DNA from 4 places in the Geodermatophilus sp. SYSU D00705 genome. Region 2 is predicted to be linked to each of the others. Evidence: riboswitches for the same ligand, from Rfam matches in the RefSeq annotation. Region 2 holds a riboswitch; each other region holds the start of a gene.
What was found. A riboswitch is a leader RNA that binds a small molecule or an ion and turns the genes downstream of it on or off. The one in region 2 is predicted to bind cyclic di-AMP.
Positions count from the first base shown of each region.

Region 1: it holds a riboswitch for cyclic di-AMP, as region 2 does, so the genes downstream of both, ACI78Q_RS16630 (hypothetical protein) here and ACI78Q_RS11225 (C40 family peptidase) in region 2, are expected to answer to the same signal.
Region 3: it holds a riboswitch for cyclic di-AMP, as region 2 does, so the genes downstream of both, ACI78Q_RS16715 (LysM peptidoglycan-binding domain-containing protein) here and ACI78Q_RS11225 (C40 family peptidase) in region 2, are expected to answer to the same signal.
Region 4: it holds a riboswitch for cyclic di-AMP, as region 2 does, so the genes downstream of both, ACI78Q_RS11835 (M23 family metallopeptidase) here and ACI78Q_RS11225 (C40 family peptidase) in region 2, are expected to answer to the same signal.

Region 1 is NZ_JBJGYT010000022.1:35,484-40,752, forward strand. Features, by position in the region: gene ACI78Q_RS16615 (alpha/beta fold hydrolase) at 1-36, shown strand, start outside; gene ACI78Q_RS16620 (SDR family oxidoreductase) at 37-1,053, opposite strand; gene ACI78Q_RS16625 (ArsC/Spx/MgsR family protein) at 1,373-1,747, shown strand; gene ACI78Q_RS16630 (hypothetical protein) at 1,763-2,680, opposite strand; cyclic di-AMP (ydaO/yuaA leader) riboswitch at 2,960-3,110, opposite strand; gene ACI78Q_RS16635 (dihydrodipicolinate synthase family protein) at 3,262-4,146, opposite strand; gene ACI78Q_RS16640 (sugar kinase) at 4,149-5,120, opposite strand; gene ACI78Q_RS16645 (Nramp family divalent metal transporter) at 5,113-5,269, opposite strand, start outside.
Region 2 is NZ_JBJGYT010000011.1:74,598-79,866, reverse strand. Features, by position in the region: gene ACI78Q_RS11235 (cyclase family protein) at 1-699, shown strand, start outside; gene ACI78Q_RS11230 (thiamine pyrophosphate-binding protein) at 696-2,339, shown strand; gene ACI78Q_RS11225 (C40 family peptidase) at 2,512-3,678, opposite strand; cyclic di-AMP (ydaO/yuaA leader) riboswitch at 3,694-3,836, opposite strand; gene hppD (4-hydroxyphenylpyruvate dioxygenase) at 4,000-5,226, opposite strand.
Region 3 is NZ_JBJGYT010000022.1:53,799-59,067, reverse strand. Features, by position in the region: gene ACI78Q_RS16725 (FAD-binding protein) at 1-437, opposite strand, end outside; gene ACI78Q_RS16720 (hypothetical protein) at 476-778, opposite strand; gene ACI78Q_RS16715 (LysM peptidoglycan-binding domain-containing protein) at 887-2,104, opposite strand; cyclic di-AMP (ydaO/yuaA leader) riboswitch at 2,111-2,261, opposite strand; gene ACI78Q_RS16710 (VOC family protein) at 2,584-2,958, opposite strand; gene ACI78Q_RS16705 (MFS transporter) at 3,105-4,331, shown strand; gene ACI78Q_RS16700 (hypothetical protein) at 4,342-4,701, shown strand; gene ACI78Q_RS16695 (DinB family protein) at 4,721-5,233, opposite strand.
Region 4 is NZ_JBJGYT010000012.1:50,643-55,911, reverse strand. Features, by position in the region: gene ACI78Q_RS11850 (DUF6325 family protein) at 1-459, opposite strand, end outside; gene ACI78Q_RS11845 (hypothetical protein) at 1,091-1,480, shown strand; tRNA gene ACI78Q_RS11840 (tRNA-Ile) at 1,572-1,648, opposite strand; cyclic di-AMP (ydaO/yuaA leader) riboswitch at 2,051-2,189, shown strand; gene ACI78Q_RS11835 (M23 family metallopeptidase) at 2,222-3,403, shown strand; gene ACI78Q_RS11830 (maleylpyruvate isomerase N-terminal domain-containing protein) at 3,472-4,365, opposite strand; gene ACI78Q_RS11825 (hypothetical protein) at 4,459-4,710, shown strand; gene ACI78Q_RS11820 (DUF3145 domain-containing protein) at 5,084-5,269, shown strand, end outside.

The DNA of each region.
Region 1 (5,269 bases), on a different contig from region 2:
CTCGTGGACCGCGCCGCGGCCGCCTCCGGCCGCTGACTACGGGATCAGCGGCCGGAGGACCAGACCCGCCGCGGCCAGCGCCTCCGCCGCCAGCGGGATCCGGCCGACGACGGGGTGCCGCCGCAGCGACGTGTACAGGCTGCGCTCCCGCGCCTGGCCCTCGAACCCGTCCCGGGCGGTGTCGAACCCGTCCAGGGGGGCGAAGAGGTTGTCCGGCGCGTCGGCCGGCTTGGGCACGCCCGTGTCGTGGGCCTCGAACCCGAAGCGGGTCATGAGCGCGTCGACCAGGCGGGGGGCGAGCTTCTCGCCGAGGATCAGCGCCTTCGCCGACCCGCCGGCGACGACGTCCCGGACCGGGTGCGCCGCGGCGTGCAGGACGGCCTCCACCACGACCTCGGGCTGGTAGATCGGCGGCGGCGCGACGGGCTTGACGCCGATCTTCGTCCGCGCCTGGTCGAACAGCGGAGTGTTGATGGTCGCGGGCAGGACCTGGGTGATGCTGACCGGCAGGCCCTCCCGGCGCACCTCGGTCCGGAGCGTCTCCAGGAACCCGTCGATGCCGTGCTTGGTCGCGCAGTAGGCCGTCTGGAGGGGCACCCCGCGCTTGGCGCCCATCGAGGAGATGGAGACGAACGCACCGCCGTCCCGCCTCAGGTGCGCCACGGCGGCCATGGCCCCGTGGACCTGGCCCATCAGGTTGACGTCGACGACCCGCTGGAACTCCTCCGGCGTCGTCTCCTCGAACGGGGCGACGAGCAGGACGGCGGCGGCGTGCACCCACGTGTCCAGCCGGCCGTACTCGTCGACCGCGCGCTGGGCCACCCGTCGCACCTGGGCCGCGTCGGCGACCTCGGCGACCACGGCGCAGGCCTCGCCGCCGGCCGCCCGGATCTCCTCGACGAGGGACCGCAGCCCCGCCTCGCCCCGTGCCGCGACGACGACCCGCGCGCCCTCGGCGGCGAACCGGGCCGCGGTCGCGCGGCCGATGCCGCTCGACGCGCCCATCACGACGACGACCTGCTCGCCCACCGGCTTCAACCGTGTCTGTGCCATGGCGGGTGCCCTACCCCGGCGAGACGCGGCCGCTGGGCGTGTCGGCCGGATGTGTCCGGCGCGACACCGGGGCCGGCCCGGGTGCGCACGCGCCACGGCCCCGGCGCGGGGGTTTCACGGCCACGCCGGGGCCGGTCGGCCGACGGGGTGCCCTCGGGCGGCGCCGCCCAAACCCCCGTGTCGGACGTTGGCGGGCGGGGCGCACCCGAGGGAACGCCCCAGGGCCCCGCCCGCCGACCAGCATGCCGCCGACCGGTGCACCCCGCAACAGATGTCTAGGACGTCTGCCGATCGGCGTGGGCAGCCCTAGGGTCGGCTCGTGGAGGTCTGGTTCAACCCGTCCTGTTCCAAGTGCCGCACCGCACGCGACCACCTGGAGGAGGCCGGCGTGGAGTACACGCTGCGCCGCTACCTCGACGACCCGCCGACCGAGGCGGAGCTGCGCGCCGCGCTGGGCGCGCTGCGGCTGCAGCCGTGGGACGTCACGCGGATGTCCGAGCCGCTGGCCCGCGAGCTCGGGCTGCGGGACCTCCCCCGGGACGCCGACACGTGGATCCGGCTGCTGGTGCAGCACCCGAGGCTGGTCCAGCGCCCGCTCGTGCTGACCGACGACGGCCGGGCGTGGGTCGCCCGGGACGACGAGACGCTGACCGAGGTGGTCGCGGCCGCCCGCGACGCGCACGGGCGGCCGTGACCGCCGGGGAGGCGGTCAGCCCCGGTAGTTCACGTGGACGTGGTCCATGTGGTTGGCCGTCGGGCTGCCGCGGTCGGCCATGGCCTTCCAGGCACCGTTCGGCGAGCTGAGCATCCGCTGCTTCCAGATGATGTAGTCCACGCCCAGCTCGTCCCAGTGGGCGATGTGGTACTGGGCGATCGTGTCCCCGAGCGCGGAGCTGGTCATGTAGTCCAGCGCCAGGCCCGAGGGGTGGCCGCCCGGGTCGGCGGCGCTGGCACGGGTGCCGCCGATGGTGATGCCGGCGGCGCCGGGCACGTTGCTGACCACCGCGTTGGCGGCCGCCTGCGCCGGGGGCTTGGTGGGCCCGGCGGTGTTGGTGATGCGCGCGACGGTGGTGGCCGCGACGCTCCCCGAGGCCGCGGCCGTTCCGGCGGACCCACCGGAACGCTGCGGGGCGGCCTTCGCCGCCTGGGCGGCCTTCGCCGCTTCGGCGGCCTTCGCGGCCTCGGCGGCCTTCGCGGCCTCGGCGGCCTTCGCGGCCTCGGCGGCCTTGGCCGCCTCGGCGGCCCGCGCTGCGGCCTCCTCCTCGGCCTTCCGGCGGTCCAGCTCGGCCTGGTCGGCGGCGGCCTGGGCCTGCTGCGCCGCGGTCTGCTCGGCCTCGCGGCTGCTGCGGCTGGCGGTCAGCTGCTCGAGCGCCTCCAGGTCCGGCGTCGCCTGGGCGGCGGGGGCGGAGTCGGCGGTCAGCCCGAGCTCAGCGGCGACGCTGACCGACTCCGACGGCCCGGCCTCGGCCTGCGCGGCCGGGTCCGAGCCGAACAGGACGTTGACCATGAGGGCGCCGGCGGTGGCCACGCCGAGGTACAGCGCGGGACGGCGGACGGTCGCCGGGGGACGGCGGCGCGAACCGCTGCGGCGGTCGGCGGCGCGACCGGTTGTCGTGCGGGGGTCCATGAGGGGGTGTGCTCCGGGGTCTACGGCGCAGCGGCGCGCCGGGGGGCGGCGGGCTGCGGGGGCGAGCGAGCAGCGGGGCTGCGGTCGTCCGGGCGCCTGCGCGGGTCACCGGGGAAGCGGCGGTCAGCCGGTCGAGCGGAGGTGCTCGAGGTGGGCCCGCGGGCGGCGTGCGTCAGGGACGGCCGCGTGCGATCAGGTGCGCGGGCGCACCCGGCTCGGGCGGTACCGGCTCGGGCGGGGTCGTGCTGCAGGGCAAGGGCGCGCCATCCGGCGGCTCTCCGTTCTTCCGATGGCCGCCTACCGAGTTAGCTGACGGGTTCGGGCGGGAAGCAGCCCTACTCGCTCCGGACGGATGCCCGGAGCGGGATTCACCCCAGTACTGCGATGGGTCCCCGGCTCACCCCGGAGGGCGACTCGGCGGCGTCCGTTCGGGGCTCCCCGGGCGGGGACGCGACGGTCGAGCGGACCACCCCACCGTAACCGTCGTTATGCAGTTGTGACAATCCGTGGCCGTCGTTTCGTCGGGTGACCCGCGTCGCGCAGCGCCCGATCGACGGCCGGACGGTGTAGGGGCTGGACCCTCAGCCGACGGGGACCGCCACGGCGCGCTCGACCGCGGCCGCGGCGTCGAAGGACGCCGGCACCGGCACCAGGGGCGGGCGCACGGTGCCCATGGGGTGCCCGTGCCGCCGCTCGGCGATGCGCTTGAGCAGCCCCGGCGCGACGAACTCCTTGGTCATCGCCCGCACCTGCTGCAGGTGGGCCGACAGCGCCGCGGCGTCGGCCGCCCGCCCGCCGCGGACGTGCTGGTGGAGCGCGACGACCTGCTCGGGGACGATGTTGGCCAGCGCGGAGATCGAGCCGGTGGCGGTCAGCAGGCGGGCCGGCAGGTCGTCCTCGGTACCGACCAGCACGCCCTTGCCCGCCGCGTGCACGGCCTCGGCGTAGCCGGCCTCCCCGCCGGAGTCCTTCACCCCCCACACCGGCAGCGCGGTCACGAGCTCCGCGGGGACGGGCACCGCGTACTTGGGGATGTGGTAGACGACCACCGGGTGCCGGGTGGCGGCCAGGACCCGCTCGTAGAACACCCGCAGGCCCTCGGCCGCGGCCGGCCGGAAGTAGTACGGCGGGAGCACCATCACCGCCCGCACCGGCAGGTCCGCCAACTGCGCCAGCAGGTCCAGGGTGTCCGGCAGGTTCCCCTCCGCCACCGTCGGGACGACGTGCAGCGGCCCCACCTCCGGCAGCAGGGCCTCCAGCACGGCCAGCTTCTCCCGCGGGGACACCGACGGCCCCTCGCCGTTGGTGCCGAACGGGATGACCCCGGCCACGCCCTGCCCGGCCAGCCAGCGGACGTGGCCCAGGTAGGAGTCGACGTCGATGCTGAAGCGCTCGTCGTCGCGGAAGGGCGTCACGTTCGCCACGTAGACACCCTCGAGCACGCCGGCGGGGTCGTCGGGGTGCATCGTCACCTCCCGAGGTCGACGGTCCGGTCCAGGAACGCGGTCAGTTCACGGCGGCTGGGCAGGCCCTCGTAGTCGCCGCGGTCCTGCACGCAGAAGGCGCCCATGGCGTTGGCGGTGCGCAGGCGCTCGGCCGGACCGCAGCCCCACAGGGTGGCCGCGAGGTAGCCGGCGGCGAACGCGTCGCCGGCACCGACCGGGTCGAGCTGTCGGGCGGGGAACCCCGGGGAGGTCAGCCGCTCGGCGTCCACCCGGGCCGCGCAGCCGCGCGCGCCGAGCTTGAGCACGACCTCGGCGGGCCCGGCGTCGGCCAGCCGCTCCAGGCACGTGTCGTCGTCCCAGCCCCACAGGGCGCGGACCTCGTCGTGGCCGGCCAGCAGGACGTCGACGTGCGGGAACATCGCCTCGCTGGCGGCGCGGGCCGCGGCCGGCTCCCACAGTCGGCTGCGGTAGTTGACGTCGTAGCTCACGCGCACGCCCGCCGCCCGCGCCGTCCGTGCCGCCCACGGCAGGAACTCCGCGGCCTCCGGGGAGAGCGCCCCGGTGATCCCGGTGAGGTGCAGGAAGGCCGCACCCTCGAGGACGGCGGGGTCGAAGGCGCCCGGGGCGAGGGTCGAGGCCGCCGAGCCGCGGCGGTAGTAGTGGACCCGCAGCGCCCCGGCGACCTCCTCGCGCAGGTAGAGGCCGGTCGGGCGGTCCGGCACCCGGCGCACCGCACGGGTGTCCACGCCCTCGGCCCGCACCCGGTGCAGCACCAGCTCGCCGGGCTCGTCGTCCCCGAGGATGCTCACCCAGGCGGCCGGGACGCCCAGCCGCGACAGCCCGATGGCGACGTTGCTCTCCGCGCCGCCGATCGACAGCGTCACCGCCCCGGCGTGCCGGAGCCGGCCGGGCGCCGTCGGGACGACGAGCACCATCGTCTCCCCCGCGGTGACCACCCGCGGGACGGCCGCGGCGACCTCCCCCGGCTCACCCACCGAAGAGCTTCGCCAGCTGCTCGTTGAACGTCAGCACCGACAGGAAGCCGAACAGCAGGAAGGACCAGACCAGCGCGGCGACCCGCAACCCGCCCGGGCGGATCTCCTTCGGCAGCATCCGCCGGTTCACCAGGAGCAGCAGCGCCGAG
Region 2 (5,269 bases):
GCCGAGACCCCGGTCATCCAGCTGCCCGAGCAGTTCGCCCAGACCGCGCGCTTCGAGCTCGAGGAGCTCAGCCGGTACGACGACCGCGGTCCGGCCTGGTACTGGAACAACTTCCGGTCCGGCGAGCACACCGGCACGCACTTCGACGCGCCCAACCACTGGGTGACCGGCAAGGACGGCGAGGACGTCGCCTCCGTGCCGCTGCAGCGGCTGATCGCCCCGGCGGCGGTCCTCGACTTCTCCGCGCAGGCCGCCGCCGACCCCGACTTCCTGCTCGAGGTCGAGCACGTGCGGGCGTGGGAGGCCGAGCACGGGCCGCTGCCCGAGGGCGGGTGGCTGCTCTACCGCACCGGCTGGGACGCCCGCAGCGCCTCGCAGGAGGAGTTCCTCAACGCCGACGACGCCGGCGCGCACACCCCGGGCATCTCGCCGGACTGCGCGCGCTGGCTGGCCGAGGAGGCGCCGGTGGTCGGCGTGGGCGTGGAGACCGTGGGCACCGACGCGGGGGCGGCGCACTCCTTCGACCCGCCGTTCCCGTGCCACGCGGCGCTCATGGGCAGCGGCAAGTACGGGCTGACCCAGCTGCAGAACCTGGCGCAGCTGCCGCCCACCGGGGCGGTGCTGGTGCCGGCGCCGCTGCCGATCGTCTCGGGTTCCGGCTCGCCGGCGCGGGTCCTGGCCCTCGTCGACCGCGGATGACGTCGCGCACCACCGTCGCCGAGGCCGTCGGCGCCGCCCTGGTCGGCTGCGGGGTCGGCGCCGTGTTCGGCGTCGTCGGCTCCGGCAACTTCGCCGTCACCAACGCCATGGTGGCCGCCAGGGCCCGGTTCGTGGCCGCCCGCCACGAGGGCGGCGCGGCGACCATGGCCGACGCCCACGCCCGGATGACCGGCCGGCCGGTGGTGCTGAGCGTGCACCAGGGCTGCGGGCTGACCAACGCGATGACCGGCATCACGGAGGCGGCCAAGAGCCGCACCCCGTTGCTGGTGGTCGCTGCGGAGGCGTCCGCGCCGACGTCGAACTTCGCCGTCGACCAGTCGGGGCTGGCGGCCGCGGTCGGCGCGGTGCCGATGCGGGTCACCTCGGCCGGTGACGCGCTGGACCAGGTGGCCGCCGCGGTCCGGGCCGCCGTCCACGGCCGGCGGACGGTGCTGCTCAACCTGCCGCTGGACGTGCAGGTGGCGCAGCTCCCGGTGCCGTCCGGGCCCCCGCCGGTGCCCGCTCCCGCCGAGCCGGTGGTGACCCCGGAGCACGTGGAGCGGCTCGTGCACGCGCTGCGGCACGCCCGGCGGCCGGTGTTCGTCGCCGGCCGCGGTGCCCGGGGCTCCCGCGCGGCGCTCGAGGACCTCGCCGCGCGCTGCGGCGCCCTGCTGGCGACCTCGGCGGTGGCGCGCGGCCTCTTCCGCGGCGACCCGTGGTCGCTCGACGTCTCGGGCGGGTTCGCCTCGCCGCTCGCCGCAGAGCTGATCAGCGGCGCCGACCTCGTCGTCGGCTGGGGGTGCGCGCTCAACATGTGGACGATGCGGCACGGCCGGCTCATCGGCCGCTCCGCCGTCGTCGTCCAGGTCGACGACGACCCCGCGGCCCTCGGCGTCCACCGCGACCTGACCTTCGGGGTGGTCGGCGACGTCCGGAGGACGGCGGAGGCCGCGGCCGCCGTCCTCGGGGAGCGGGCCGTCGAGGGCTACCGGACGCCGGACGTGCGCGCCGCGATCGCCGACCGGGTGCGCTGGCGGGACGTGCCCTTCGCGCCGGTCGGGGGCGCCGGACGGATCGACCCGCGCACGCTGACCATCGCGCTGGACGACCTGCTGCCGGCCGAGCGCGTGGTCGCCGTCGACTCGGGCAACTTCATGGGCTACCCGAGCATGTTCCTCGACGTCCCCGACGAGCAGGGCTTCTGCTTCACCCAGGCCTTCCAGTCCGTCGGTCTGGGGCTGGCCTCGGCGATCGGCGCGGCGCTGGCCCGACCGGACCGGCTGCCGGTGGCCGCCCTCGGCGACGGCGGCGCGCTCATGAGCGCCTCGGAGCTGGAGACGGTGGTCCGGCTGGGGCTGCCGATGGTGGTCGTCGTCTACGACGACGCGGCCTACGGCGCCGAGGTGCACCACTTCGGGCCGGAGGGCCACCCCCTGGACACCGTCCGCTTCCCCGACGCCGACCTGGCGGCGATCGCCCGCGGGTACGGCTTCGTCGGGGTGACCGTGCGCGGCGTCGAGGACCTCGACGCGGTGGCCGACTGGGTGGCCGGCCCGCGTACGGCGCCGCTGCTCATCGACGCCAAGGTCGCCGCCGACGAGCCGTCGTGGTGGCTGGAGGAGGCGTTCCGCGGCCACTGACGGTGCCGTGAGCATCGCAGGGAGCGCCAGCGACCGAGGAGCGGAGCGGCGCCGGAAGGGGCCAGGGGGCGCGGCCACTGACGGTGCCGCCTCTCCCCGTGATCATGGCGCCGGGACCGCCGGAGGCCGCTCCGGCGTGGTTCCGGCGCCGTGATCGCCGCAGGCGGGGCGGTCAGCCGGCGATGCGGCGGGCGCTGTTGTAGCCGCCCATCGAGTCGATCGACGCGACCTTCACCGGCTGGCCGTAGGTGGAGGCGTGCACCATCTGCCCGTTGCCGACGTAGATGCCGACGTGGCTGACCGGGCTGTAGAAGAACACCAGGTCACCGGGCTGCAGTGCCGACCGCGAGACGGGGGCCCCCATCGTCGACTGGATCCGGCTGGAGTGCGGGAGGCTGATGCCCGCCGCGGCGTAGGCGTACTGCACCAGCCCGGAGCAGTCGAAGGAGTTGGGCCCGGCCGCGGCCCACACGTACGGGTCGCCCTGCTGGGCCAGCGCGGTCTCGACGGCCCGCTGCGCGGCGGCGCTGCCGCCGGCCACGGGCGCGGCGGGGGCGGGAGCAGGCGCGGGTGCGGGTGCGGCGGCCGACCGGGCGCCGCCGGCGGCCGGGGCCGGCGGGGCGGCGGGTGCGGGGGCGGCTGGTGCCGGGGCCGCCTGAGTCGTGGCGGCCTGAGCGGCGGCGGCCCGTGCGGCCTCCTCGGCGGCCCGGCGCTCGGCGGCCTCCCGCGACGCCCGCTCCTCCTCGGCGACCAGCCGGTCGTACTCGGCCTGGAACCGCGCCACCTGCCGGTCGAGGTCGGCCTGCTTCGCGGCGACCTGGTCGACCAGGGCCTGCGCGTCGGCGGCCGCCTGCTCGGCGGAGGCGCGGGCGGCGTCGGCGTCGCCGGCGGCCTGCTGGGCCCCGCCGAGGACGCCGTTGTTGTGGTCGGCGATGGTCTGCAGCGTGCCGACGCGGTCGAGCAGCTCCTCCGGCGAGTCGCTGGTGAGCATGGCCGACAGCGTGCTCAGCCGGTCGCCGGTGAAGGCGCCGCGGGCGACCGCGCGCACCTGCTCGCGAGCGGTGGCGAGGGCGTCCTCGGCGGCGGCCAGTTCCGCGCCGGCCGCGGTGGCGGCGTCCTGGCTGGTCCGCAGCCGCTCGCGGGCCTCGTTGAACTGCTCGGTGACGACCTCGAGGTCGTGGGCCTTGGCGGCGACGAGCGCGGCGGCGTCCTGTGAGGTGGCCGGATCGCCGGGAGCGGCCGACGCCGCGGGGAGGCTGGTCAGGGTGAGCCCGCCGGCGGCGACGAGGCCGACCAGGAGGCGGGGCAGCGCGCGGGCAGGGGCGTGCGACGTCGCCATGGTGGGCGGGTCTGTCCTCTCTTCCACAGCCGCCTACCGAGTTAGCTGACGGGTTCGGGCGGGAAGGCGCCCGGCGTCCACGGCCCTCGCGAGGCCGCGGTCGCTTCACCCCAGTACTGCGGTGGGTCCCCGGTCCCTGGTGCCGGCGGAACGGGCCGGCGCAGGGTTCGGCGGCGTCCGGCCGGTGTCACAGGGGAGTGACGGAACGACCCGTCCGGACGCCGTCACGCTAGGTCGGCACCAGGGGGGCGACAAACCGGGCGACCGGCTCGCGCGGACACCCCGGCCGGTGCTGACGCGCTGTGACGACACCGCCCGGGATCAGAGGTTGCCGCGGCGTTCCTGCTCCCGCTCGATCGCCTCGAACAGCGCCTTGAAGTTGCCCTTGCCGAAGCCGAGCGAACCGTGTCGCTCGATCAGCTCGAAGAACACCGTCGGCCGGTCGCCGGTCGGCCGGGTGAAGATCTGCAGCAGGTACCCGTCCTCGTCGCGGTCGACCAGGATGCCGCGGCGCTGCAGCTCCTCCACCGGCACGCGGACGGTGCCGATGCGGGCCCGCAGCTCCGGGTCCTCGTAGTAGGAGTCCGGTGTCGGGAGGAACTCCACGCCCTCGGCGGTCATCGCGTCGACGGTGGCGAGGATGTCGCCGGTGGCCAGTGCGACGTGCTGGGCGCCAGGGCCGCCGTAGAACTCCAGGTACTCGTCGATCTGCGAGCGCTTCCTGCCCGCGGCCGGCTCGTTGAGCGGGAACTTCACGCGGTGGTTGCCGTTGGCGACGACCTTGCTCATCAGTGCGGAGTAGTCGGTGGCGATGTCCGCGCCGACGAACTCCGCCATGTTGGTGAAGCCCATGACCCGCCGGTAGAAGTCCACCCAGCGGTCCATGGCTCCGAGCTCGACGTTGCCGACGACGTGGTCGATCGCCTGGAACAGCCGCCGCGGCGCACCCGGGCGCCGCTGGTGTGCCGACGTCCGCGCCACGTACCCGGGCAGGTAGGGGCCGGTGTAGCGCGAGCGGTCGACGAGGCTGTGCCGCGTGTCGCCGTAGGTCGCGATCGCGGCCAGCCGGACGGTGCCGTGCTCGTCGGTGACGTCGTGCGGCGGCTCGAGGACGGTCGCCCCCTGGGCCGCGGCGTGGGCGACGCAGCGGTCCACGTCGGGCACGGCCAGGGCGATGTCGACGATGCCGTCCCCGTGCCGGCGGTGGTGGTCGGCCAGCGGGCTGGTCGGGGAGTAGGCGCCCGTGACCACGAACCGGGCGGCGCCGGAGCGGAGGACGTAGGCCCGGCAGTCCCGGTTGCCGGTCTCCGGCCCCGAGTAGGCGACCAGCTCCATCCCGAACGCGGACTGGAAGAAGTGGGCGGTCTGGGTGGCGTTGCCCGCGATCCAGACCAGGGCGTCCCAGCCGCTGACCGGGAAGGGGTCGGTGGCGGGGTCGTGCTCGACCAGCCCGACCAGCTGCCGCAGCTGCTCGGCGCTGAGCTCGGCCAGGCGCTCGTCGTCGGTGAGGACCTGCTCGAGGGTCCCGTGCGGCTCGGTGGCGGTCATGTCGCCCTCCCGGATGATCCCGTCTCCCTGCGTGCGTCCAGCA
Region 3 (5,269 bases), on a different contig from region 2:
TCGCCGTCGGAGGTGACCAGCTCCAGCGCCGCGACGGCGGTGGCCAGGTTGCCGTTGGTCACGCCGGAGCCGTGGGTGGCCGTGGCGACCGCCCCGGCCACGGAGATGTGCGGGAGGGACGCCGTGTTGTGCAGCGCGGCACCGGCGTCGCGCAGCACGTCGGCGAGTTCGCCGTACCGGACGCCGCCGCCGAGCGTGACCGTGCCGGCGGCCAGGTCGACGTCGATCCCGGCGAGCGGGGAGCCCGCGGCGTGCACGGCCTCCAGCGAGAGGAGCTCCGCGGAGTCGGCGATGCCGGTGAAGGAGTGCCGCGAGCCGAGCACCCGGATGCGCGGGGCGGCGGCGACGATCTCCTGCACCTGCTCGAGGGTCGTCGGCCGGTGCAGCCGCTGCGCCCGGTAGGTGTGGTTGCCGGCCCAGTTGGTCTCGACGGTCACGGCGGAACGCTACCCACGTCCGCCGTCCCGAGGGGCCGTCAGCGGGCGGCGGCGAGGGCCCGGTCCACCGGCGGCGAGCGGCGTACGGTCACCGCCCGCCCGGCCCGCTCGGCGGCGTCGAGGTGGTCGAGGAGCAGCTCCAGGGCGGGTGCGGACAGGCCGGTCACCGAGCCGGCGTCGATCACCTCGACCCGGACCGGCTCGCGGCCGTAGCGGCGCAGGAAGGCGGCGACGGCCGCCTCGTCGACGTCCCCGGCCAGGCACAGGGTGCGCCCGCCGGCGGTGTTGAACAGGCGGACGACGCCGCGCGCGGCCGGGTCGTCGGACGGCGGGGGAGTCACGCTCCCAGTCTGCCGACGACGACCGGGTGCGGCAGCCGCGACGGCAGCGGCCCCCCACCCGGGATCGGGTGGGGGGCCGCTGGAGGGAACCCCGGTGCGGGCCGGTCGTCAGGCCCGGTAGTTCACGTGCGGGTGGTCCATGTGGTTGGCCGTCGCGCCGCCACGGTCGGCCATCGCCTTCCAGGCGCCGGTCGGCGAGGTCAGGATCCGCTGCTGCCAGATCACGTACTCCACGCCGAGCTCGTCCCAGTGGGCGACGTGGTAGGCCACGATCGCGTCGCCGAGCGCGGCGTCGGAGCCGACCATGTAGTCCAGCGCGAGGCCGGACGGGTGGCCGTGCGGGTCGGCGGCGCTGGCGCGGGTCCCGCCGATGGTGATGCCGGCGACGCCGGGCACGTTGGTGACCAGCGCGTCGGCGGCGGCCTGCGCGCTGGGCTGGACGGCGCCGGCGCTGTTGCTGATCACCGCGGCGGCCGGGGTCGGCTCGACCTCGGGCAGCGGGGTGACCTCCGGCGCGGGCGCCGCGGCCGGCTCCGGCGTGACGACGGGGGCGGGATCCACGTCGGGAGCGGAAGCCGGCGCGGCCACGTTGGCCGGCGCGGCGTCCACCGGCGCGGCGTCCACGGGGGCAGCCGCCGCCGGGGCAGCCGCCGCCGGGGCAGCCACCGCCGGAGCGGCCGCCGCCGCCGGAGCGGCCGCCGCCGCCCCGCTGGTCAGCAGCACCTGACCCGGGAAGATCAGGTTCGGGTCGGCGCCGATGACCGCGATGTTGCGCTCGTAGAGCGGCCGCCATGACTCCCCGTGGGCGGCGGCGATCTCGGCCACGGTGTCGCCGCGCCGGACGGTGTGGTCGGCGGACGGCGCGGCGGTGTCGGCGGCCGGACCCTCCGGGGCGGGCGCCGCGGCGGGCGCGGCGGCGGGAGCCGCGGGAGCCGCGGGAGCCGTGGCGGCGGCGGTGGTGCCGTCGGTCAGCAGCTTGCCGCAGGCCGGCCAGGCGCCGATGCCCTGGCCGGCGAGCACGTGCTCGGCGATCTCGACCTGCTGGGCGGGGGTGGCGAGGTCCGCCCGGGGCGCGAAGTCGGTGCCGCCGTACGCGGCCCAGGTCGACGGGCTGAACTGCAGGCCGCCGTGGTAGCCGTTGCCGGTGTTGATGGCCCAGTCGCCACCGGACTCGCACTGGGCCACGCCGGTCCAGTCGTGGGTGGTGGCGGCGTTGGCCGGGGTGCTGAGGATGCCCATCCCGACGACGGTGGCGCCGGCTGCGACGGGGGCCTTCGAGAGCGCCTTCTTGGTGCGGACGTAACGAGGCGCGCGGTGCTTTGCCATGGGTGTGTGGTCTCCGATCACCGCCGGCGAGGTGAGCTGTCGGGTTCGGGCGATCGGTGCCCGGCCGCGGTGCGCGGCTTCACCCCGAGGCGCGTCGGACGCGCCGGGAACGTTGGGTCCCCCACCCCTGCCCTGAGGGATCTGGTGAGCAGCCGGTGGGCAGGGTTTGGCGGACCGGTGCCACGTTCTCTTAGCTGAACGCAGCCAAAACGCTACGACGCGTGATGTGGACTGTCGCCGTAACGCCGGTCACAAGCGAGGGGCCGTGCGGGGAAGTCGCTGGTCGCGCCGCGAGGTGCGGGTGGGGTCGGTGAGGTCACTCACGGCCGCCCTGGCGTGTCGCCGGGGATCGGGGGGGGGGGGGGCCTGGTTGCCGGTGTCCTCGTGCACCGCCGGCTCCGCGGGACCGGCGCAGCGCGCGTCCGACCGGCGGTGCGCCGCGCCGCGAGACGCGCGGCCGCGAGTGTCCGGGCGGTGCCTCAGCCGCCGTACGGGCGGGTGATCGCCTCGAGCACGTGGCCGTTCGGGTCGGGCCAGTAGACGCCGCGGCCGCCGTCGTTGGTGTTGATCTCACCCGGCCGGGACGCGAACGGGTCGGCCCAGTGCTCGAGGCCGCGGGCGCGGATCCGGCCGAGGATCTGGTCGAACTCCTCCTCGGTGACCAGGAACGCGTAGTGCCGCGGGATGACCGGGTCCTCCGCCATGAAGTCCAGCGAGACGCCGTTGGCCAGGGTGACGACGGCGAACGGGCCGTAGGTGGTCGGCGGCGCGAGGCCGAGGACGTCGGTCAGGAAGCGCGCCGACTCGTCCCGGTCGTGGGCCGCGACGATGGTGTGGTTCAGCTGGACGGGCATCGGGCCTCCTCGGGGACCGTGCCGGGAGCCAAGCACGCCGGCGCCTCCACCGGGAGTCGTCCCTGCGCCGTCGACGGGGGTGGCTGCCGGGGCGCCGGGTGGCCCATCCTGGCCGCCTCGTGCCTCGAGGTCATCCCGGGAGGACCGTGGCCAGACCCCCAGCCGACGACGGACCCTCCGGGCCTGCCCTGACGCTCCGCCTGGTCACCGCCGGCGTCCTCGCGGACCTCGCGGTGGGGACGCTGTTCGCCTGGAGCCTGGTGGCGCCGCAGGTGGGCGCCGACACCGGCGCGGCGCCCGGCAGCGGGCCCGGGGTGTTCGCGGCCGCGGTCGTGGTCTTCACCGTCGGCCTGCTGGGGGTGGGCCGCGGCCTGCGGCGGTACGGGCCGCGGGCGCTGCTGGCCGCCGCCGCCGTCCTGGCCGGCACCGGGCTGGGGCTGACCGCCGCGGCGCAGCGGCCGGAGCTGCCGTGGCTGGGCGTCGGGCTGCTGTTCGGGGCGGCCAACGGGCTGGGCTACGGCGTCGCCGTGTCGCTGGCCGCCCGCGTCCCCGAGCGGCGGCGCGGCACCGCCAGCGGCGTGGTGGTGGGGGCCTACGCGGCCGGGCCGGTGCTGCTCGGGCTCGTGGCGCCGGCGGCGCTGCCCGCCGCGGGGTGGCGCACGTGCCTCGCCGTCCTGGCCGGGACGACGGCCGCGCTGCTCGCGCTCGCCGCCGTCCTCGCCCCGGCGGACCGGGTGCCCCGGAGCGGCCGGGTGCGCGGGGCGGAGCCGGTCCCGGGCGGGGCGCTCGTCGCGCTGTGGGTGCTCTTCGCCGGCGGCGCGGCTCCCGGACTCGTCCTCTTCGCCACCGCCGCGCCGCTGGCGGCCGCCCGTGGCCTCGGCCCGGGGGCCACCGGCGTGGCCGTCTCGCTCCTCGCGGCCGGCAACCTCGCCGGCCGGCTGTCCGCCGGGTGGTGGTCGGACGTCGTGGGGCGCCTGCCGGCGCTGGCGACCGCGCTGGCCGTCACCGCCGCCGCCGTCGCCGGACTGGCCACGTCGGCCGCGCCCGCCACCGTGCTGCCCGCCTCGGCCGCCGTCGGGCTGGCCTACGGGGCGGTGTCCGCGCTGGTCCCCGCGGCGACGGCGGACCGGGTCGGTCCCCGCGCGTTCCCCACCGTCTACGGCCGGGTGTTCACCGCGTGGGGCTGCGCCGGACTGCTGGCCCCGCTGCTCGCCGGGACGGTGACCGCGGCCGGCGGCGAGCGGCCCGGTGCGCTGCTGCTGCTGGCGCTGCCGGTCCTCCCCGCCGCCGTCGCGGTCCTGGTCCTGGCCCGCCGGCCCGCTCGCCCGGAGCCGTCCGGGAGCCGGCCGACGGCGTCGGAGGGACGCGGTTAGGGTCGGGGCCATGCCGACCAGGTCGCCGGGGGACGAGTCCAGAGGCTCGGTTCCCGGGCTGCAGGGGCCGGGAACCGCCGAGGAGGAGTCGCCGGACGCGCCGGCGATCCCGTCGTTCGAGTCGTTGCGGGGGCCGCGCCGCCGCACGGCGGTCGACCTGATCGTGCCGGCGACCCCGCCGCCGGCCGAGGACCCACCGGCTCCCGGCCCGGCTGTCGGGCGGCCCGCGACCGCCGGCGGGCCGCGGCCGGCGGAGTACGCCGACCTGCTGCGGCTCGGGAGCCGCGCGGTGCGCGCCGTGGTGGGCGTGCCGGTGCGGGTGGCCGGCTGGCCGGTCCGCTGCGTGCGCCGGCTGCTCGGCGGGTCCTGACCGCGGTCCCGCCGCCGGCTCACACGCCGGTCGCCCCGTCGATGCACTCCCGGAGCAGGTCGGCGTGGCCCGCGTGGCGGGCGTACTCGGCGACCATGTGGGTGTAGATCCACCGCAGCGTGACCTGCCCGCCCATGAACGGGCTCGTCGCGTCGAGGTCGCGGCCGGCGCAGTTGGCGCGGGCGTGGGCGACCTCGGCCTCCCACGTCGCCCGCGCGGTGGCGAAGGACGCGCCCTCGGCGAGGTCGAACCCGCCGTCGTGGCCGGTGGGCTCGGCCTGCGGATCGTGGATCGGCGGCAGCTGCTCGCCGAGCAGGACCCGGCGGAACCAGTTCCGCTCGACCTCGGCCATGTGCTGCACCAGGCCCAGCAGTGTCAGCCCCGAGGGCGGCACCGCGGCGGTGCGCAGCTGCTCGTCGGTCAGGCCGTCGCACTTCCGCGCGAGGGTGGCCCGGTAGAAGTCCAGCCAGGCCTCCAGGGTCTCGCGCTCGTCGGCCTGCAGCGGGGGCGTCGTGCGCTCGGTCGTCGTCATGGCCGCGATGCTGTCGCACCGGCCCTGCTCCGCCGT
Region 4 (5,269 bases), on a different contig from region 2:
CGCGTCGTCCTCGTCGAGCGCGGCGAGCATGGCCTGGACCGGGATGCGGCCGCTGGCCACCAGCTGGCCGCCGGCGTGCCGGACGGCCGAGGCGAACGGGGCCGCCCAGGTGTTCTCCCAGACCAGCAGCGCCGCGGTGCTCCCTGGCTCGATGGCCGCTGCGACGGCCAGGACGTCCTGCTCGCTGAGCAGCATCGCGAGCTCGCCCTCGTAGGCCCGCAGGGCGCCGACGTCGGACTCGGTGACGTCGCCGAGCTCGAAGAAGTCGAGCGTCCCGTCGTCGTCCTTCCGGATGAGCAGCAGGTCCAGGACCCGGACCATGCCGCGGTCGACCAGCTCGGCGAGGGCGGGGGCGATCTCTCCGTTGAACCTGCTCCCGGGGAACTCGACGACGATCCAGTCGACCGGTCCGAGCTCGTCGACGGCTTCGCGGGCCTCTGCGGTCACCTGTTGTGTCACGCCGCACCTCCCTGTGTCGGCCGGGGCATGGCCCTGGTGGGTGACTGGAGGATCTGCTGGTTCGGCCGGCCGGTCCTCACCCCTCGAGGACGACCTGCCGCGGCGAGGACCCGGCCGGGCCACTCCGGGGTCGCCGCCGGCTCTCGCCGTCAGCCGGCGGGGGAGGCTCCGTGCGGCCACCGAGCCGCCTGCCCGGGGCCGGCCGCGGACGCGGTCGACGGCCTGGTTGGGGGAGGAGGTGCCGAGCTTGCGGTAGATGGAGGTGACCTGTGCCTCGATGGTGTGGACCGACAGGTGCACCGACGCAGTGCTGATCACGCTGTTGCTCGTCATCGGCACCCTGCTGGTCGCGGATGGGCTCAGGGCTGCATGAGCATGGCGGCGCCTCGGATGGGAACCGGTGGGGCGGGTGCGGCTCGAACTGGCGGTTCGTGTGTCCACCGCCCTAGGTGTTCACGGATGGCGCGCGCCGCGTACGGCCAGCTGGACAGCCGTGCCGGACCGGTGCTAGGACGGTCCCCGTCCTGTCGCCCGCGAGCTGTGCCGTCGCGAGCGAGAGAGGGGATCGAGGCCGGCCATCGGGTGACGATCGCTACAACGCTGAGGGGCGATGGCTGTGAGAAGACGTCGCATGGCAGTTCCGGCGGTCGCGGCATCGACGGTGATCGGGGTCGTACTCGCGCCTGCGGCCCTGGCCGGCACGGTGCCTGTCGTCACCACGACGTGTCCGAAGACGCTCACCGTCGCCACGTTCGAGCCGGGGGAAGAGGTGTCAGGCAACGCGACCGTGACCTCACGGGACGCAGCGGACCGGCTGAACCGAGGTGAGGGCCTCTTCCTCCTGGAGGAGGGCACGTCCAGGCCGTTCACCATGGCGGTGCACCTGGGCGCCGAGAGCGACGTGAGCCAGCCCTTCTCCTTCACCGCGTCGGGGACCTCGCTGAGCGCTTGCCTGCTCGCGACGACTCACGGTGGTGGCGAGGAGAACATCGGCACCGTGTGGACGAACGTGACGGCATAGCACCTGGGCCATCGCGGGTCGCTCCGCGGGGGAGCTGAGCCGGGACCGGGACGAGGCCCGCAGGACCGAGGCCCCGGCCTGCGGGCCCGATTGGTGGGGCGGGTGGGGCTCGAACCCACGACCCAGGGATTATGAGTCCCATGCTCTGACCGGCTGAGCTACCGCCCCGGTGTGCTCCAGCCTGCCAGATGGCGGCCGGCCGCCGACGGGGCCGTGAGGGTGAGCCCGCCGGGCGGTTTCGGGGAACTGTGCGCGACATCTCAGCGGCGGCGGCCCGGTGCCCGGGACGTGGCCGGGGCCGCCTGCGGCCCACCGCGCGGCCCGGGCCGTCCTCGCAGGTCACCGCGGGAGTCGCGCGAGCGGTGGAGCGGTCCTGAAGATCAGCTCTCCGGGGTCGCGTACTCACGCCTCGTAGCGGGATGTCACTCCTTCGGGCAACGAGGCGCGCCGGAGGTGTTACTCGATCGTGACCGCGGGGGGTCACTCAAGGTAGTTTTCCCGACGGCCTCGCCGGGTTCCGCTCCTCGACACACGAGGGCACCGGCCTGGCCCCGCCGAACCGCCGACGCCTCCCTCCGGGGGCCGAGACGGACCGGGGACCCACCGTTCCACTGGGGTGAGTCCTGCCTGCGTAGGGGGACGCAGGCGGGTAGGGCGCCGTCCGGCCCGAACCCGTCAGCTAACTCGGTAGGCGGTCGCGAGGATGGGAGAACCGTCGCCTTGGCGACCCTGCACCACCTGATGACCCTGCCTGCGCGCGGAGCGCCGGCCCGCCGGCTGCTGCGTGCGCCTCGCCGGGCGCTCGTCGTCGCCGCCGTGGTCGGCGGGCTGCTGGCCGGCACCCCGGCCGCGCTCGCCGCCCCCACCGTCTCCGGCACCTCCGAGCAGGAGAGCCTGGCCGCCGAGGTCGCCCGCATCGAGCAGCTGGTCACCGCCGCCGAGGAGAAGCTGCAGCGGATGACCGTCGAGGCCGAGGCCGCCGCCGACGCCGCTCTCGTCGCCCGCGCGGAGCTGGCCACCGCCCAGGCTGAGGCCGATGCCACCGCCGCCGAGCTGGCCACCGCCCAGGCCGACGTCGCCGCCGCCGAGGAGGACGTCGCCACCCTGGGGCGGGAGGCCTACATGGGGGCCGACAACCGCTACGGCGACATCGAGCTCATCCTCGACGCCGAGAGCCCCACCGAGTTGCTGCAGCAGGCGGCGACGATGGACGTCCTCGGCGCCCAGCGCGCCGCGCGGCTGACCGACTTCCTCGCCGTCGAGCAGCGGGTCGAGGAGGCCGACCGGGCCGCCCGGGCCGCGGTGACCCGGCTCGACGAGGCCGCCCGCGCCGCCGACGAGGCCGAGGCGGCCGCCACCGCCCACCTCGCCGAGGCGCAGTCCGAGTACGACGCCGTCGCGGCGCAGAAGGCCGCTCTCGACGAGCAGTACCGCGCCGCCGGCGAGCGCCTGCTCGCCGCGCAGGGCGCGGCCGACCCCGCCGCCGCCTTCAACGCCCGGCTCGACGCCCGTGCGCAGGGCACGACCGGCATGCCGACCGCCGGCCGGCTCACCTCCTGCTACGGCGCCCGCTGGGGCACGATGCACCAGGGCATCGACATCGCCGCCCCCATCGGCACCCCGATCTACGTGCCGGAGGACGGCGTCGTCCTCCAGGCGGGGCCGGCCAGCGGCTTCGGCCTGGCCGTGTACGTGCAGCACGCCGACGGTCAGATCACCCTCTACGGCCACGTGAACCAGTTCTCCGTCACCGCGGGCCAGGTGGTGACCGCGGGCCAGCAGATCGCCGAGGTCGGCAACCGTGGCCAGTCAACCGGGCCGCACCTGCACTTCGAGGTGCACCAGGGCGGCCTCTACGCCAACCGGGTCAACCCGATGCCCTGGCTGGCGCAGCACGGCATCGCCCTCGGTGGCGGGTGCTGACCTCGACCTGACCTGACGCGGACGGCCCGCGGCCCCCGGTGCTCCGGCGGCCGCGGGCCGCCGTGCGTTCAGCGGCGGCCGCGCAGCCGCCCGAGCAGGCCGCCGACGCCGCCGAGGGTCTGCGCGGCCAGCTGCAGGATCGGCCCGCCTGGGATGCCCGGCGCGACCTGGACGACCGGGGCCAGCGCGAGCAGCCCGCCGAGCTCGTGCACCCGCAGCCGCCGCCGGGCCAGCGCCGCGACCGGGTTGACCCGACCGGAGGCCGCCTCGAGCAGCAGGTCCGCCGGCGCCTCCACGGCGGTGCCCTGCGGTGCTCCCGGGGCCACCCGCCGCACGGTCCAGCCCGCCGGGTCGGCGGCGAAGGCCCAGCCGCCCTCCGGCGTCGCCAGGGTGGCGCCGCCGGTGATGCCGACGGACGCGGACAGGGCGCCGGTCACGTCCGCGAGGGCCGCCAGGCCCGCCTGCAGGACCGGCTCCGGCACCGGCGGGGCGCCGCACGCGGTGAGATCCAGCCCGTGCACGGCCAGCTCGTACGCCTGACCCAGGACGACGCTGAGCAGGGGCAGGGTGCCCACGACCGCGACCGCCGGTGCGGTGTCCAGCTCGACGGGCCCATCGGCCAGGTAGCGGGCGGTGGCGTCGCGGTTGCGCCGCAGCGCAGCCAGCACCTCCTCCCGCGTCGCGTCCCGGTGGGCGGCGGTGACCCGGGCGTTGGTCGGGTCGACCTCCGGCGGTGTCCCCGCACCCCCGGCCCGCGCGGAGGCGACCAGGTCGGCCAGCGCCGTGTGGTCGTCCCAGCAGCCGAGGTGGACGCAGATCTCGTGCGCCCGCCACCCGGGCAGCCGTGAGGGCCGGTCGAGGTCCACCGCCTCCGCCTGGGCGAGGAAGGCGTCCCAGGCCGGCAGGACCAGCCCCGCGACCTCGTCACGCCCCGCGTCGGCCATCCCCTGGGATCGCTGCATGGCCCGGCCGTTACCCCGGCAGTCCCGCGGTGTACGCCTCCGCCGTGCGGGGCCGTCTTGTCCGCCGGGGCCGGTCCGGCCAGCCTGGGCGGCATGACACGCAGCGGCACGACCCGCGGCACGGTGATCCGCTGGGACGACGCCCGGAGAGCCGGCCTCGTCGAGGCCCCGGACCTGCCCGGCGACTGCTGGGTGGACGCCTCGGTCGTCGACGGCCCGCGCCACGCGCTCCGCGCCGGGCAGGTGGTCGACGTCGAGTGGACCGAACCGGGGGTCGAGGGTGCGGCGTTCCGGGCGACGCGGGTGGTGCCGCGGGAGGACCTGCAGGCCACACTCGGTGCGTGAACCCCGGGTGTCCTGCCGGTGCACACGGGTGTTCGCCGCTACCCTGCGTGAGGGCAGCGCGGTGCCGCCTGCCGGCTCCTGACGGCCGTTCCGCAGGCCGTGCCGTGGCTCGAGCAGGAGGTGCAGGAGGGCGCGAGCGCACGGTGGACGGGTGCACCGTCACCGTGGTATGGCCGCTGACCAGCGCGTAGTGGTCCCCCTCGTGACCATCCGTCACATGTGACCCATCCGCCTCATCCGCACTGGCGCGATGGGGTGACCATCGTGCAAACTGTTCCCAGGACCCCTGGTCCACAACCGCCGAACACAGCCTGTCACCGAATCGATCGTCCGTTGGGGAAGACGAGACCGATCGAGTCGATGGAGGTACCCCGTGCAACGACGGTCTACCCAGGGTGTCGTCTTCGTGCACGCGTGCCCGAAGGCGCTCTGCCAGCACGTCGAGTGGGCGCTCGAACGCGTCATCGGCGCGCCGGTCTCCCTGTCGTGGGCCGACCAGCCTGCGGCACACGGTTCCTTCCGTGCCGAGGTGGCCTGGACCGGCGCCCCGGGCACGGGA